3 regions of the Metabacillus elymi genome follow, and region 3 is predicted to be linked to each of the others. Evidence: riboswitches for the same ligand, from Rfam matches in the RefSeq annotation. Region 3 holds a riboswitch; each other region holds the start of a gene.

Region 1 (5,456 bases), 740 kb from region 3:
GAGCATTTTCAATCCTGCTATGCTTTTGATTTTTGATTCTACTTGAAAAGGATCTTCTATTCTGTCACCCAGCATTTGATATCCACCACATATTCCAAAGATGACCGCCCCATTTTGATGTGCTCTGATGATTTCTTGTTCTAAGCCTTTTGCTCTTAAAAACAAGAGATCCTCGATTGTGTTTTTACTTCCAGGTAGGATAATGATATCAGGCTGCTCAAGTTGACGTGCATTTTCTACTAGACGAACATGAGTATCCTTTTCAGATAGGAATGGATCGATATCCGTGAAATTAGATATTCGTGGAAAGTTAATAACTGCAATATCTATTTCTTTGTCAATATCTTTTTGTTTACTATACGTACTTAAACTTAAGGAATCCTCTGCATCAATTAACAAATCATTAATATACGGAATCACACCTAATATTGGTTTTCCTGTGTATTTTTCAAACCATGTTAAACCTGGTTCAAGTAGTGAAAGGTCACCACGGAATTTATTAATAATCACCCCGACAACTCGATTGCGATCTTCCGGTGAAAGTAACTGCAATGTCCCTACTAGACTTGCAAAAACACCGCCTTTGTCAATATCACCTACTAAAAGGACAGGGGCATCTGCCATTTTAGCAATACTCATATTAACTAGCTCGCGATCATTTAGATTTACTTCCGCAGGACTTCCTGCCCCCTCTATTACAATTCGTTCAAACGACGAAGCGAGATTTTGATAGGATTCTTCAATAATTATTTTCGCTGTATCATAATAGTCGCTGCGATAGTTTTGCGCTTTCATGCTTTTAAGAGGTTTCCCATGCACAACAATTTGCGCTTCGTTATCTCGTGTTGGCTTAATTAGAATTGGATTCATCTCTGTTGTTGCAACGGTCTCAGCTGCTTCTGCTTGAATTCCTTGTGATCTGCCAATCTCTTTTCCATCAAGAGTAATATAGGAATTCAACGCCATATTTTGCGATTTAAATGGGGCAGTTCGAAAGCCATCCTGAGCAAAAATTCTACACAATGCTGTAACTAGTATACTTTTACCAGCATCTGAATGTGTGCCCTGAATCATGATAGGAATTGCTTTACCGTGAGCCATGTTTCTTCATCTCCACACATTTTTCAATAAAGTTTTCCACTAGCTCTGGACAGGATGCAAAATGAATATGGGTATAGCCAGCGATTAGATTCTTTGTTAAATAGCCCTCTTCACCTTCACCAAATACCCCTTTTGTATGGTATGCATTTCGTCTTGCATTACTAGAATAGTAGGAAGAATAATGGTACTCATGTCCCCGAGCGGTGTGCTTCTGTGTAAGCAGAAAATTTCCCGGTAGACCTGTAATCTCCCGATAACCAATTGCAGCTAACTTGTCACCCATTTTTATTTTTCCAGGAATAACCCCGACCATAGGATATTGTTTGCCTTCAATCGTTTCGATTGATTCTGCTAAATACATAAAGCCACCACATTCAGCTAACGTAGGTAGTCCTTGCTCGATCCTTTTTTTAATCGATTGATTGACTGCACTTTGCTCTGAAAGCTCTTTCGCAAATTGCTCTGGAAAGCCGCCTCCTATATAAAGTCCGTCTGCCTCTTCAGGGATCGTCTCACCTTTTAATGGTGAAAAATAAAGACATTCAGCACCATAGGCTTCAAGTAATTCAAGGTTTTCTTGATAATAAAAACTAAAGGCTCTATCCTTCGCAATTGCTAGCTTGATCCCTTTTGATGAGCGTTGTTTGAAAATTGAATCCGTTACATTACTCTCTAAAGGCTTTCTCATACTAAGTTGTAACAATTTATTTACATCGATTGTTTGTTCAACTAATTCACCTAACTTTAAAAATAGCTCATTCAAATCACCACGCTCTACTGAAGGCACAAGACCAAGATGTCTTTGGGGCATCTTTACGCTAGAATCATTTAATAAGTAGCCACAAACTGGAACACCACATTCCTGTTCAACAGCTTCTTTTATTATTTTGTAATGGCCAATACTTCCGACCTTGTTTGCAATAACGCCAACAATATTTACATGTGGTTCAAATAATTGATACCCTTTAACAATAGCTGCAGCACTTCTAGCCATCTTACTGCAGTCAACAACTAATAATGTAGGACAATCTAGCAACATACTAATCTCAGCTGTCGAGCCTTGATTTGAGTCAGCTGATTTACCATCATAAAATCCCATTACACCTTCGATAATTGAAATGTCAGCACCATTACTACCCTGTATAAATACTTCTTTCAACACATCTTTAGAAAACATCCAACTGTCTACATTACGAGATGGCCGTTCCGTAACCGCGGTATGAAAGCTTGTGTCTATGTAATCTGGACCACATTTAAAGCCTTGAACATTGAGACCTCTTTTTTTTAGTGCAGCCATTAAACCGATTGTAAACGTAGTTTTGCCAACTCCACTTGATACTCCTGCAATAACTAAACGTTGTGACATAGCTCTCCCTCCTATTCGAAAATTAGAATTCGATTCCTTTTACTGCTGGTATACCTTCGTCATAATAATGCTTTTCTACATCTACGACTGAAACTAGGTCTGCCAATTCTTTTATTTCTTCCTTTGCATTCCTACCTGTAATGACAAGATGAACATGTGGTGGCTTCGTTTGAATAAGCTCTTTTACCTCATTGATTGGGAGAACGTCATCAATTGGAAATGAATCGATCGCAAGTGCGTTATTTAGTTCATCTAAAATTACTACATCATATTTTCCAGACATAACGGTCTCTTTTGCAATCCTCCATGCTGACTCTAATGCATTTCTATGAACCTCTGGAGTTTTTGTCCATGTAAAGCCCTCACCCAGCTGAATCATTTCAACTCCTAACTTTTCTAGCGATACTTTTTCTCCATACGATCTTCCTTTTGATTTTATAAATTGTAAAATCTTTACTGACATTCCCTGACCAACTGCTCGTACTGTAAGACCGATTGCGGCTGTTGTTTTACCTTTACCATTGCCTGTGAAAATGAGTGTTAATCCTTTTTGTTTTTCTTCCACCTGATATTCCCCCTACCAATTTATTGAACAAAAAAACGCCTATCCAATACGGAAAGGCGAGAGTTTAAAAGAATAGTAGTTAATTCGAGTGTCCTCTAATTAATTTCTCCTCTTATTCTTTCAATTCCCTTTTCCTCGAAGGTTACTTGATTTGGACAAATAGGCAGGTCTCCTGGCTTACACATCATTGCTTTTACAACCCCCTTCCCATAACATGTGTTACAGTGGGTTTAGGTTGTTTCACTCCGTGATTACAGTGGCGGGACCGCGTTGGATTTACACCAACTTCCCTATTATTCTTACCATAGTTAGATGTTATTTTTAACAATGGTAAGAACCTATTTGCTACTATTCGTTTTATTGAGTCTACGTAATTATAAGAGAATTGATAATGATTGTAAACGGACACCGGTCAAACTCTTGTGTAGGTATCCTCTTAAGTACTTTATCTCATCTCTTTTTATTAGGTGCAAAGTTAAGTGAATAATTAGTGATGACAAAAATCCTTTTATCTAGATTTGAGTGAATATATGCGAGAAGGAAGTTTTTTGTTTTCCTTACTGATCTGTACGTATTTTTCCTTTTTCCGTAACAGCAAACTTTCGTGTCATCGACTTAATATTTTCTACCTTGCGAAAACGCAGAGCTGACCAATCCTCGTCGATAGCAATTTGTCGAACAGGCTCGTAGCCTTCATTGGTAAGCATTTTAGTTACACTTTCACGACTGCAATCTGACCCTTTGTAAAGTTTTGATGATTTCTTAGGATAGCAAAGCCAAAAGAGAGCATCTTCTTTTACATAGGCTTCAGCGCTACGAGCAAAAGTTTGCAACTCCACATTAGATGTACCGAAAACTTGTACAAAATCATATCCTTCATCCTCAGCATTAATATGTATTTCACCTTCAAACCCAGTCATAACCTCTTCATATGCTTTTGGTGCATTTATAATTAATATATGTTGTCCTTGGTCTTTAAATTGTAGCTTCTTAATAACCGGATGAATATCTGACATTTTTATTTCATTCCTTTCTTTTGCTCTTACGATCTGAATCAATATAATCTCCCTATTTATATCATCACATAATTCTTTAATCAACATTAAGAAAACAAAAATATAAGAGAGTCAAAAGACTCTCTTATGATATCTATATTTCACTTTTTCTCAACAGCATGTCCACCAAATTCATTTCGTAATGCTGCTACAACTTTTCCAGTAAATGTATCATTCTCCAAGGATCGATAACGCATTAAGAGTGACAGGGCGATTACAGGAGTAGCTGCTTGTAAATCTAATGCAGTTTCAACTGTCCATTTCCCTTCACCTGATGAGTGCATGACTCCTTTAATATCTTCCAATTTTCCATCTTTTGAAAATGCACTTTCAGTTAACTCCATAAGCCATGAACGGATAACTGAACCGTTACTCCAAACTCTAGCTACTTTTTCATAGTCATATTCAAATTCACTCTTTTCTAAAACTTCAAATCCTTCACCGATCGCTGCCATCATGCCATATTCAATTCCATTATGAACCATTTTCAAAAAGTGACCACTACCAGATTTCCCAGTATATAAATAGCCTTTTTCAACTGCGGTATCTCGGAAAATTGGTTCTACAATCCTCCAAGCCTCTGGATCTCCGCCTACCATATAATTTGCACCATTACGAGCACCTTCCATGCCACCTGATGTACCTGCATCAAGAAAGCTTACCCCAATTTTTTTGAATTCTTCAGAACGGCGAATTGATTCTTTATAATGTGAATTACCAGCCTCAATGACAATATCTCCGGCTGTTAAGAATGGGGTCACATCGTTAATTAATGAATCTACAACTGAATGTGGGACCATAATCCACAATACTCTTGGCTTTTCCAACGATTGAACAAGTTCTTTTAAACTTAAAGTACCTTTGGCACCATACTCTTTAATTTCCTCGATCGCACTTGAATTTATATCGAACGCAACAACTTCGTGATTGTGGTCAAGAAGATTCTTGCTAATGTTTAATCCCATTTTCCCTAGACCAATGACTCCTACCTTCACATTCTCTACCTCCTAGCAAAGTTATTCGAATTTAATCACACTAAAAATGTTACAAAAAAGTTGTTCTTTTTAATCATTAGCTTTCTTGAGGAGCAACCTTTGATGATTCAAGAGATTTTTTGTCTAACCACCAGCCAAATCCATCATCTTCAAGTAATCGATGAGAAGCATCCGGTCCATAGGATCCTGATGGGTAAATATGAAGAGGAACAAGATTTTCTTCAAATGCTTCTAGAATAGGTTGAACCCATTTCCAAGATAGTTCAACCTCCTTCCAATGAGCAAAGAAAGTAGCGTCTCCTTCAAAAGCATCTAATAGTAAGAGCTCATAAGCTTTTGGAACATCGTCTTGGTCAGCTGAAAATTCGATGTTT
Region 2 (5,456 bases), 1.9 Mb from region 3:
AATTGTTTCATTTGCAACTGAACATAATGCTGATTTAATCGTTGTTGGCAGTCGTGATATTAGTGGATTAAAACGTTTATTATTTGGTAGTGTTAGTGAAAAGGTTTCACATCGTTCTAACATTCCTGTATTAATTGCTAAATGATTATATATGAGGTAGACACTTATGATGTCTATCTTTTTTTATTTAGCAGAATCAATCCCCAACTGCTATTTCAAAAAAATAGCTCTCTTCTTACTTTTTGTTAGTGAAGTGTGAAAATTCAAAACAATACATCAAAAACCCCATATAATCAATGATCAAACAGCACACATTAACATTAAGAACCTTTAGTGATTGACATATATTATTAGATTGATATAATATTTTGTGGTGTACTTTTGTGCAAAAAAGCATAAAAGCGTTTAAGCCATAAAGGAGCAAGTATATGATTAGTGATAAAAAGACTTTTCAGTTTAAAGAAGCAGTTTCAATTTTATTTCTTATTTTGGCCATCATCTTTACCAGTCTATTTGTATTAAAGACAGAACCACATCTTGCCTTACTTAATTGTTTAGTTGTTGTGGCTTCTCTTGGGTTAATAAAACGTTATACATGGAAAGAGTTAGAAACAGGAATGATTAAAGGTATTCAGAGCGGAATTCAACCAATAATTGTGCTCGCATTAATTGGAATCTTAATTGGTGCATGGATGAGTAGCGGAACGATACCTACAGTAATGGTATATGCCCTAACAGTAATTAATCCGAACTACTTACTAATTACTTCATTATTTTCTTGTATGGTTATCTCAAGCCTTGTTGGAAGCTCATTTACTACAGTTAGTACTGTTGGCGTAGCTCTTATGGGTGCTGGAATCGCTATTGGCATACCTGCCCCATGGGTAGCAGGTGCTATCATTTGCGGTGCTTGCTTTGGTGATAAGATGTCTCCAATGTCTGATACAACAAATTTTGCATCAGGTGTTTCATCTGTTGAGCTTTTCACACATATTAGACATATGACCAAAACAACTATTCCTAGCATTCTTATTACAACTTTAATTTTTTTCATAATTGGGAGAATCACTCCTATCCATTCAGCATCACTGTCTGAAATGACAAACATGATAAATATAATTGAAACCCATGTCCAAATAAGTAGTCTTACACTGCTTTCACCAGTATTAGTTATAATTTTAGCCATTCGAAAGGTACCAGTCGTACCAGCATTAATCGTTGGAATTATTACAGCAGGGATAACAGCTATAGGATTTCAAGGAGTAAAATTAAGCGAATTCCTTCATGTTTTACAAAACGGTACAACTTTCACAATTGAAAATGCACAGGTTGTCAATATGATGAACCGTGGTGGACTTCAATCAATGATGTGGTCGATTTCACTCATCCTGATTGCTTTTGCTTTTGGCGGATTACTCGATATGTTAAACATCATTCCGACCCTCTTAAATGGATTGATAGAGCGCGTTAAAACAAAAGGTCAGCTGATTCTATCAACAGCAGCATCTTCGTTTGGGGTGAATTTATTAACAGGTGAACAGTACTTATCAATTCTCATTCCAGGCCAATCTTTTAAAGGCATATATGACAAAATGAAGCTTGAGCGTAAATACTTGTCACGAACACTTGAAGATGCTGGAACTTTGATAAATCCACTGATCCCATGGGGCGTAAGTGGTGCTTTCTTTGCTCAAACACTTGGTGTTCCAGTAATCGCCTTTTTACCTTTTGCTTTCTTTTTGTATCTATCACCTTTCTTTTCGATCCTTTTTGGATTTTTTAGTAAAGTAAAAACCACTTCTTAACGGATCTGACCTAGTAAGTCAGATCTTATTTTTTTCTTCCAAAATTCTATTGAAGTAGATAAATTTCGACAATTAGAAAGTATTGGTTGATTAATTTGCAAGTGTGCCTTATTATGTAAATAGAACAATTAACTACATATTGACAGAATCACAAACGTAAAAACTATATATTGTATCTTTGCAAGCGATAGGCGCCTATAAGGCTGAAAAGGGAATCTGGTGTAAATCCAGAACTGTCCCCGCAACTGTAAGTGTGACGAACTGAGATAGCCACTGTACATTATCATGTATGGGAAGGCCTCGTAGTAGGACGAGCACAAGTCAGGAGACCTACCTAAAGCTTGCTAAAGTTTCAATTTCTTCGGGGACTGAGAAGATGAAACGATAGTAAGTAATTATGGGCTTAACTATATTCCTGCCCTTCTTATCTGTCGTTTTATCCGCTCATTCTCGAGCGGTTTTTTTATTTACCAAAAGATTATGGAGGAATTAACATGAGTACGACAACAACTACACCTATCATTATTGATAGCTTAAATGAAGAATCATTTAACGCAACAAAACTTACTACATTTATTAGCAGTATCCATCAACAATTCCCTTCACTATATATAGATAATTATCTTAACAGGATCAATAACACCCTTCTCCAGAGAGATTCCTATACGACTGAACAGCTCACAAATTTACTTATTTTAGAGGGATTATCTAATATTAATGAACAAGAGCCAGAATGGACTTACTTTTGCGCTCAAATTTATTTAACAAAACTCTACAAGGAAGCAGCAGCTAACCGTGGATATGACAAAAATCAAAAATATGGTAGTTTCAATAATTTAATTGAGATATTAGTTTCAAAGGGTCTTTACCACTCTAAGCTGCTTGATCTTTATACAAAAGAAGAAATTGAACAAGTTGGCTCATTTATCCAACCTGAAAAGGATCAGTTATTCACATATATTGGGCTTCGAACCTTAGCAGATCGCTACTTAACACGTGATTTTACAAAACAAACCTTAGAGCTTCCACAAGAAAGGTTCTTAATTATCGCAATGACACTTATGGCCGAGGAGCATAAAGAAAGACGCCTAGAACTTGTTAAACAAGCCTATTGGGCCATGAGTAATCTTTATATGACTGTAGCCACTCCAACATTATCAAATGCCGGAAAACCTATAGGGCAATTATCTAGTTGTTTTATTGATACGATTGATGATAGCTTACAAGGAATATTTGATAGTAATACCGATATTGCTAATCTTTCAAAATCAGGTGGTGGGATTGGTGCATACCTAGGAAAAGTCAGGAGCCGCGGAAGTGATATAAAAGGTTTTAAAGGTGTTTCATCTGGAATCATTCCTTGGATGAAAATGCTTAACAACACAGCAGTTAGCGTAGACCAACTAGGACAGCGAAAAGGTGCAATCGCTGTTTATTTAGATGTTTGGCATAAAGATATCTACTCATTCCTAGATTCTAAACTTAATAATGGTGATGAACGAATGCGTACCCATGACTTATTCACAGGTGTTTGTATTCCAGATATATTCATGGAGCAGGTTGAAGCCCGCGGGGATTGGTATTTATTTGATCCACATGAAGTTCGAAAAGTAATGGGATATAGCATTGAGGACTTTTACGACGAAGAAAAAGGAAATGGTAGCTTCCGTCAAAAGTACTGGGAATGTGTCGATAACGAACAACTTTCTAAAGAAAAGATTCCAGCTATTGAGATAATGAAACGTATTATGATCAGCCAATTAGAAGCAGGTACACCATATATGTTCTATCGTGATGAAGTGAACAGACAGAATGCTAATTCTCACAAAGGAATGATTTACTGCAGCAATCTTTGTACAGAAATCACTCAAAATCAAAGCGCTACAACTGTTGAGGAGCATTATACAGAGGACGGAAAAATAATTACCGTTAAAACACCTGGTGATTTTGTCGTTTGTAACCTCTCCTCTATTAATCTTGCAAAGGCTGTTACAGATGATGTTTTAGAAAGACTCATCCCTATCCAAGTAAGAATGCTAGACAATGTCATTGATTTAAATACGATTCCGGTTCTGCAAGCAAAGCTAACAAATGAAAAATATCGCGCAATCGGTCTAGGTACATTCGGATGGCATCATTTATTAGCTCTTAAACAAATAAAGTGGGAGCATGAAGAAGCTGTTAAGTTCGCTGACGAGCTATATGAGAAAATATCCTATCTTACAATTAGAGCAAGCATGGAGCTTTCAAAGGAAAAAGGCTCTTATTCCGTTTTTGCAGGTTCAGAATGGGAAACTGGTTCGTACTTCAAAAAAAGAGGCTATCAATCAAAGGAAAGCATATTCGATTGGGACTTATTACAAGAGAATGTAAAAAAGTTCGGAATTCGCAATGGATACTTAATGGCAGTTGCACCAAATGCATCGACATCGATTATCGCAGGAAGTACTGCTAGCATTGATCCAATTTTCCAAAAGGTTTATTCAGAAGAAAAGAAAGACTATAAAATTCCTGTTACAGTTCCTGATTTAAATGCAACAACAACCTGGTTTTATAAATCAGCTTATTTTATTGACCAGCTATGGAGCATAAAGCAAAATGCTGCAAGACAGCGTCATATCGATCAGTCTATCTCCTTCAATTTTTATGTACAAAACAACATTAAAGCCAAAGACTTATTAGATCTGCATATGACTGCATGGAGTGAAGGGTTGAAAACAACTTATTACGTACGCTCAACCTCTAGTGAAATTGAAGACTGCGATTCATGTGCTAGTTAACTTAGAAAAGCGCAAGCGCCTGTTCAGCCCCGACAAGCATAAGACGCAAATGAATAGAAGACGTAATTTGTCTTCAATTCATTTGTGACTTATGACCTCGAGGGGCTAGGCGCTGGAGCTAGACACCGTCACTAAGTACAAAATAAATAATTTCTGGTGGATTAAAAATCCGAAGCTGACCTTACGTAAAAGATCAGCCTCTCTATCTTGATAAATCAAAACGTTAAAAGGAGTCCCCAAATGGAAAACACAGCTTTAATTAAACGAAAAATCATGGATGCTTCCGCTCCAAATCGTTCAACTGCAATTATTAATGGCGAAAGCTCAAATGTTTTAAACTGGGATGATGTCACATACCCATGGGCATATCCACGCTACAAAAAGATGCTAGCAAATTTCTGGACCCCATTTGAGATCAACATGGCTCAGGATATCAAACAATATCCCAATCTAACAAATGATGAAAAAGATGCATTTTTAAAAATCATTGGACTTCTTGCTCTTCTAGATAGTATTCAAACTGATTATGCTGGAAAAGTTTCTGACTACATTACAGATTCCAGCGTCAATGCTTTAATGATTATTCTTGCTCAACAAGAGGTTATTCATAATCATTCCTATTCCTATGTACTCTCAAGTCTTGTTCCTAAGCAGATACAAGATGAGGTATTTGAATATTGGAGAAATGAACCTATTCTAAGAAAACGAAATGAATTTGTAACAGATGGGTATCAAGCCTTTTCTGAACAACCAAGCATTGAGAATCTGTTAAAATCAATCGTATATGATGTCATATTAGAAGGACTTTTCTTTTATTCAGGATTTGCATTCTTTTACAACCTTGCACGTAATCAGAAAATGGTTGCAACGA
Region 3 (5,456 bases):
CTGTTGAGATGCTTGTATTAGATGAAGCTGATCAAATGTTACATATGGGCTTTCTTCCAGAGGTAGATGACATTATCTATGAGACACTTTCAACACGTCAAACGATGCTTTTTTCAGCTACAATGCCAAATGAAATTCGGTCTCTCGCTAAAAAATACATGCAGGAACCAGAAAGCATTCAAGTAAAAGCGAAAAGAATAACAGTTGATGAGATCAGACAAATTGTTATTGAGACAACGGATCGTCGAAAGCAGGGGACATTGTTACATTTATTAGAAGAGCATCGTCCTTTTTTAGGAATTATCTTTTGTCGAACAAAAATTCGAGCGAAAAAGCTTCAAGAAGCTCTTATCGCCAATGGCTATGAATCTGACGAACTCCACGGTGATTTAACACAAGCAAAGCGTGAAAAAGCGATGAAGCGATTTCGTGAAGCGAAAATTCAATTTTTGGTTGCTACAGATGTCGCTGCAAGGGGATTAGATGTAGAAGGTGTAACACATGTATTTAACTATGATATTCCACATGATGTTGAAAGCTATGTTCATCGGATTGGCCGTACAGGACGAGCAGGTGGAGATGGTGTTGCCTTTACATTAGTTGCTCCCAAGGACATTGATTTCTTACGTATGATAGAAAAAGGGATTGGTCAAACACTAGAAAAGCAAGTGATAAAAGGGATAAGTATTCCTGATCGTGATGATTATGAGCAGGAACGAAACTCACAAATAAAAAAGGTACGCCGTACAATTGGAAAAGACAAAGCAGGCAGAGCATCTGAAGCTCCATCTAGAAATAGAACAAATGACAGTAGGAGAAAGAGTAAAACAAGTACTTCTTCGAGGTCTAAAAGGACCCGATAATATCTTGGGAAATGAGAAGAGAGAGGACTTCAACCGTCTTTAGTTGAAATCCTCTCTCTTTTTTACTTTTGTAAATCCTGCTTCGTTTTTTCGCTTCTAATATTTATATCCTTCGAGAATTCTGTATCCTGCTTTTTGTTATTGGGGTATTTGTTTTTTCGTTCGCGGTTATCATTGCGGTTTGTCATTTTTGTACCTCCTCTCCTTGGTGATCATAACTATTATGTGCAATAGAAATATTTTTATTTTCTATCTAATTTTCATTTTTTACATACTCCATGATGATTAGAGAATAATAATGTCGACAAAAAATTTAGGAGCTATTTTATGGATCAGAGGCTATTTAAATGGATAAATGACTTAGCAGGAAAAAATACTTTCTTAGATAATATCATGATCTTTGCCTCAAATAAGATGCGCTATATTTTCGCATTTGTTTTATTTTTACTGTGGCAACGAAAAGGTCAAAAAAGGAAAGTATTTTATCGCTCATTGATTTCGCTCATGATTAACTTATGTATTAATGTTCTAATAAAGCAATATAAATTTAGACCAAGACCGTTTATAACCCGTAAAGCCAATCTTTTAATTCCTTCAAAACTTGATTCAACTTTTACAAGTAAACACACTTTGCTGGCCTTTTCTGTTTCAACGATGATCTATCTTTCCAACAAAATTGTAGGCTGCATTATGTTGGGGTTATCAGTACTAATTGGTGTTTCACGAATATGGACGGGGGCTCATTATCCGTTTGATATTATTAGAAGTGCTTTTATAGGTTGTATAGTAAGTAATATTATTAATATGTCTTCGCTGATAAGAAAATAAATATCAAAAACAAGGATGATAGGAGGATATAATTCTTTTATCATCCTTGTTTTTATTCATATAGAACGAATTAATTAAAAACCGCCTTCACCTGGAGTAAAAGGAAAATCAAATTTATTTTCTACTGCACGTAGTCGTTGGTTTAAACGGTTTAATCGGCGAGTATGTTGTTCAACTCTATCATTAACTTGTGTTACTTGCTGGTTCACTCGGTTGAATTCACGATTTAATCGATTGAACTCTTGATTTATTCGTTTTTGCTCATCGTTTTGTCTTTTTAATTCATTATTAAGTCTTGCCAATTCTCGTGTTTGTCGTTCATTTTGTCGTTCTAGTGCAGCTACTCTTCTTTCAAGAGCTGGTTGTCTAGTATCCTCAAATTGTTCCTGATGTTGAACGAATGGAGGATAGTCATTTGGACTATAAAAATTAGGTTGCTGTGGGATAAACTCATGATAATATCCGTATCCGTATGGGTTCATGAAGGAAACGCTCCTTTTTTTATATGGTTGAAATCCTTATAAGTTTATGTGGGTTTTAGCGGACTGTCACGGCTCATGCCTATATGTATGGGCCATATCTTCCTAGTTATTTCTCGGGAAAGCGCAGAAACCAACAAGATGTTACATGTTATTCGATTTTTAAATGAAATTTGTAGAGAGATTCTGGTTAGTATGAATCGTGATGGAAATCGATTTAATTACATAATAATGTTATGTGAACAAGAGTATAATTATATACGACCTAGCATAATAAGAAACGATATTTAGAAAAAAAACTTGCTAAATAACGAAAAATGATATAATCTAAGTCACATGTTTTAAATATATTTTAAAATTTAATAATGTTCAGTCAATGGGTGTTAAAAGATAATAAAGACTTTTAACTTAAAAGGGAAGTTCGGTGTAAATCCGACACGGTCGCGCCACTGTTATGGGGAGCTTCATATCGCAATCCACTGTTTCAAGCATGAAATGGGAAGGGATATGAAGTGAGGAACCTAAGTCAGGAGACCTGCCTATTGTGTGCACTTATTACCTACGCGAAATAGGGAGGAGTGGTGGTCATATGTTGAACCCTTTTATTCATTTCAACTCTAGTTAACTATGTCTATCAATCGTCTCTCTATTAATCCATTAGAGAGGCTTTTTTATTTGAAAAATAAACTACATAGAAGGAGTTAATAAAATGAGTATAAAAAGTTCAAATATCGGTTATCCAAGAATTGGTGAGAATCGTGAGTGGAAAAAGATTTTAGAATTATTTTGGTCAAACGAAATATCTGAGGAACAGTTTTATAGCGAAATGGAACAAATTCGCTTATCACATCTTAGAAAACAGAAAGAAAAAGGAATTGATCTTATTCCTATTGGTGATTTTAGTTATTATGATCAAGTGTTAGATACGGCTGCAATGTTTGGACTTATACCTGAGCGCTTTAAAACCGGTGAAACAAAGATTTCCCTTAAAACCTATTTCGAGATTGCTAGAGGAAGCAGCGGGAAAATTGCGTCAGAAATGACGAAGTGGTTTAATACAAATTACCATTATATCGTGCCAGAGTTAAAGGACGCAAAGCCTACTTTATTAGAAAATCGTTTACTTAACTTGTATTTGGAAGCTAAGAATAAGTTAGGAATACATGGTAAACCGGTTATCCTTGGTCCAATCACATTACTTTCTTTATCTAAAGGATTTGATGAGCAAGAAAGAGCTGAGTTATTAAATTCACTAATAACCTTATATATAGAAGTATTTAAACAACTAAAAGAAGCTGGAGCAGAATGGATTCAGATTGATGAACCAATCTTGGTTAAGAATGTAGAGAAAGAGATAATTAATGAGCTTAAAGAAGTATATACTGCTTTCCAAGGTGGAGTTCCAGATGTAAAGTTCATCCTTCAAACCTATTTTGAAAGCATTGAATTTTATGAAGAGATAACTCAACTACCAGTACAAGGTATTGGTCTTGATTTTGTCCACGATGAAGGTGTGAATTTTGAAAATATAAAAAAATATGGTTTTCCAAATGACAAGGTGCTTTTTGCAGGTGTCGTTGACGGCCGTAATATTTGGAAATCAAGCTTAACTGAAAAAGCTTCTCTATTGAAAGAATTAACTAGCTTCGTTGATGAAAATCAACTTATTGTTCAGCCATCGTGTAGTTTGCTTCATGTTCCAGTAACGGTAAAAAGTGAGCAACAATTAGACACGCAAATAAAAGATGCATTAGCATTTGCTGATGAAAAGCTTGAAGAAATTGTCTACCTAACAAAGTTTGCTAACGATGAATTAGGTGTTGCTGAACTAGAAATCTATGATCAAGCAGTTCATTCGTTGAAAAATTCTGCACATCGTAATGTTCAAATAGTTCATGACGCGATGAAAAATAGGAAAAATGACTCTTCATCACGGATTGATTCAAAAATTCGTAAGGAATTACAAGCAGAACAATTTCAATTACCAATCCTTCCTACTACAACAATTGGTAGCTTCCCACAAACAAAGGAAGTACGTAAACAACGATTGAAATGGAGAAAAGGTGAGCTATCTGCTGCGAAATATGAGAAATATATTCAAAGTGAAATAAAGAAATGGATTGATATTCAAGAAGAGCTTGGATTAGATGTTCTTGTTCATGGTGAGTTTGAGCGTACAGATATGGTTGAGTTTTTTGGAGAAAAACTAGAAGGTGTCGCGATAACGAAATTTGGTTGGGTTCAATCGTATGGCTCCCGTTGTGTGAAGCCTCCTGTTATTTTTGGTGATGTTTATGCAATAGAAAACATGACCGTTAAGGAAACCGTATATGCCCAATCTCTAACAAAAAAACCAGTGAAAGGAATGCTAACTGGACCGGTAACGATCATAAATTGGTCATTTGTCCGTGATGATATTAGCCGTACTGACGTGTTAAATCATGTAGCCTTAGCGATTCGCGCGGAAGTTAAAGCACTTGAGGCAAGTGGAATTAAGATGATTCAAGTAGATGAAGCTGCTTTACGTGAAGGGTTACCATTAAAAGAAGAAAAAACAGAAAACTACTTAAACGCAGCAGTTTATGCATTCAAATTAGCTACATCATCTGTGGAAGATAATACACAAATTCATACACATATGTGTTACTCGAATTTTGATGATATTATTCATGCAATCGATGAACTTGATGCAGATGTAATCTCAATTGAGACATCTAGAAGTCACGGTGAATTAATCGCTTCCTTTGAACAGCATCATTACAATAAAGGAATTGGTTTAGGTGTTTATGATATTCATAGTCCACGTGTTCCAACAATTGACGAATTATCACAAAATATTAAACGTGCACTTGAAGTGTTGGATTACCATGCTTTTTGGGTCAACCCGGACTGTGGCTTGAAAACAAGAGGGGAAGCTGAAACGATTGCAGCATTAAAGGTAATGGTTGAAGCGGCTCTCAATTATCGAGAAAAACTTTATACTGTTGAGACTGTTTAAATAAATTTTTTAGAATGTGATAAAAGGTTCTATTAGATAGAAGAAAGACGAAAGGCACTACTACTGTTTTGGTATGTAGTGCTTTTTTGTCTAGAAAAACAATACTCAGTATTATGTAACAAATGTATTAAATATCTGTGCTTATTAGTTTTGTCTTGTATTAATGCTTTATTATGATTTAAGCTTACAGTAACAGTTTCACTGAGAAATCTATGTAATCCATGAAAATAATGGCTTACATAGATTTCTATGAACTATGAAGTTATTTTTCTATGATCATCCAGATAA

The links. A riboswitch is a leader RNA that binds a small molecule or an ion and turns the genes downstream of it on or off. The one in region 3 is predicted to bind cobalamin.
Region 1: another riboswitch for cobalamin. It lies ahead of HUW50_RS24305 (cob(I)yrinic acid a,c-diamide adenosyltransferase); the one in region 3 lies ahead of metE (5-methyltetrahydropteroyltriglutamate--homocysteine S-methyltransferase).
Region 2: another riboswitch for cobalamin. It lies ahead of HUW50_RS12675 (ribonucleoside-diphosphate reductase subunit alpha); the one in region 3 lies ahead of metE (5-methyltetrahydropteroyltriglutamate--homocysteine S-methyltransferase).

What each region holds. Positions count from the first base shown of each region.
Region 1 is NZ_CP055263.1:5,265,250-5,270,705, forward strand. It holds gene HUW50_RS24295 (cobyric acid synthase) at 1-1,101, opposite strand, end outside; gene HUW50_RS24300 (cobyrinic acid a,c-diamide synthase CobB) at 1,088-2,467, opposite strand; gene HUW50_RS24305 (cob(I)yrinic acid a,c-diamide adenosyltransferase) at 2,490-3,032, opposite strand; cobalamin riboswitch at 3,178-3,389, opposite strand; gene HUW50_RS24310 (DUF3052 domain-containing protein) at 3,590-4,048, opposite strand; gene gnd (phosphogluconate dehydrogenase (NAD(+)-dependent, decarboxylating)) at 4,189-5,082, opposite strand; gene zwf (glucose-6-phosphate dehydrogenase) at 5,159-5,456, opposite strand, start outside.
Region 2 is NZ_CP055263.1:2,653,011-2,658,466, reverse strand. It holds gene HUW50_RS12685 (universal stress protein) at 1-145, shown strand, start outside; gene nhaC (Na+/H+ antiporter NhaC) at 432-1,805, shown strand; cobalamin riboswitch at 1,978-2,157, shown strand; gene HUW50_RS12675 (ribonucleoside-diphosphate reductase subunit alpha) at 2,300-4,585, shown strand; gene HUW50_RS12670 (ribonucleotide-diphosphate reductase subunit beta) at 4,826-5,456, shown strand, end outside.
Region 3 is NZ_CP055263.1:4,526,626-4,532,081, forward strand. It holds gene HUW50_RS20805 (DEAD/DEAH box helicase) at 1-863, shown strand, start outside; gene HUW50_RS27185 (hypothetical protein) at 926-1,051, opposite strand; gene HUW50_RS20810 (phosphatase PAP2 family protein) at 1,191-1,691, shown strand; gene HUW50_RS20815 (hypothetical protein) at 1,766-2,173, opposite strand; cobalamin riboswitch at 2,532-2,727, shown strand; gene metE (5-methyltetrahydropteroyltriglutamate--homocysteine S-methyltransferase) at 2,880-5,168, shown strand.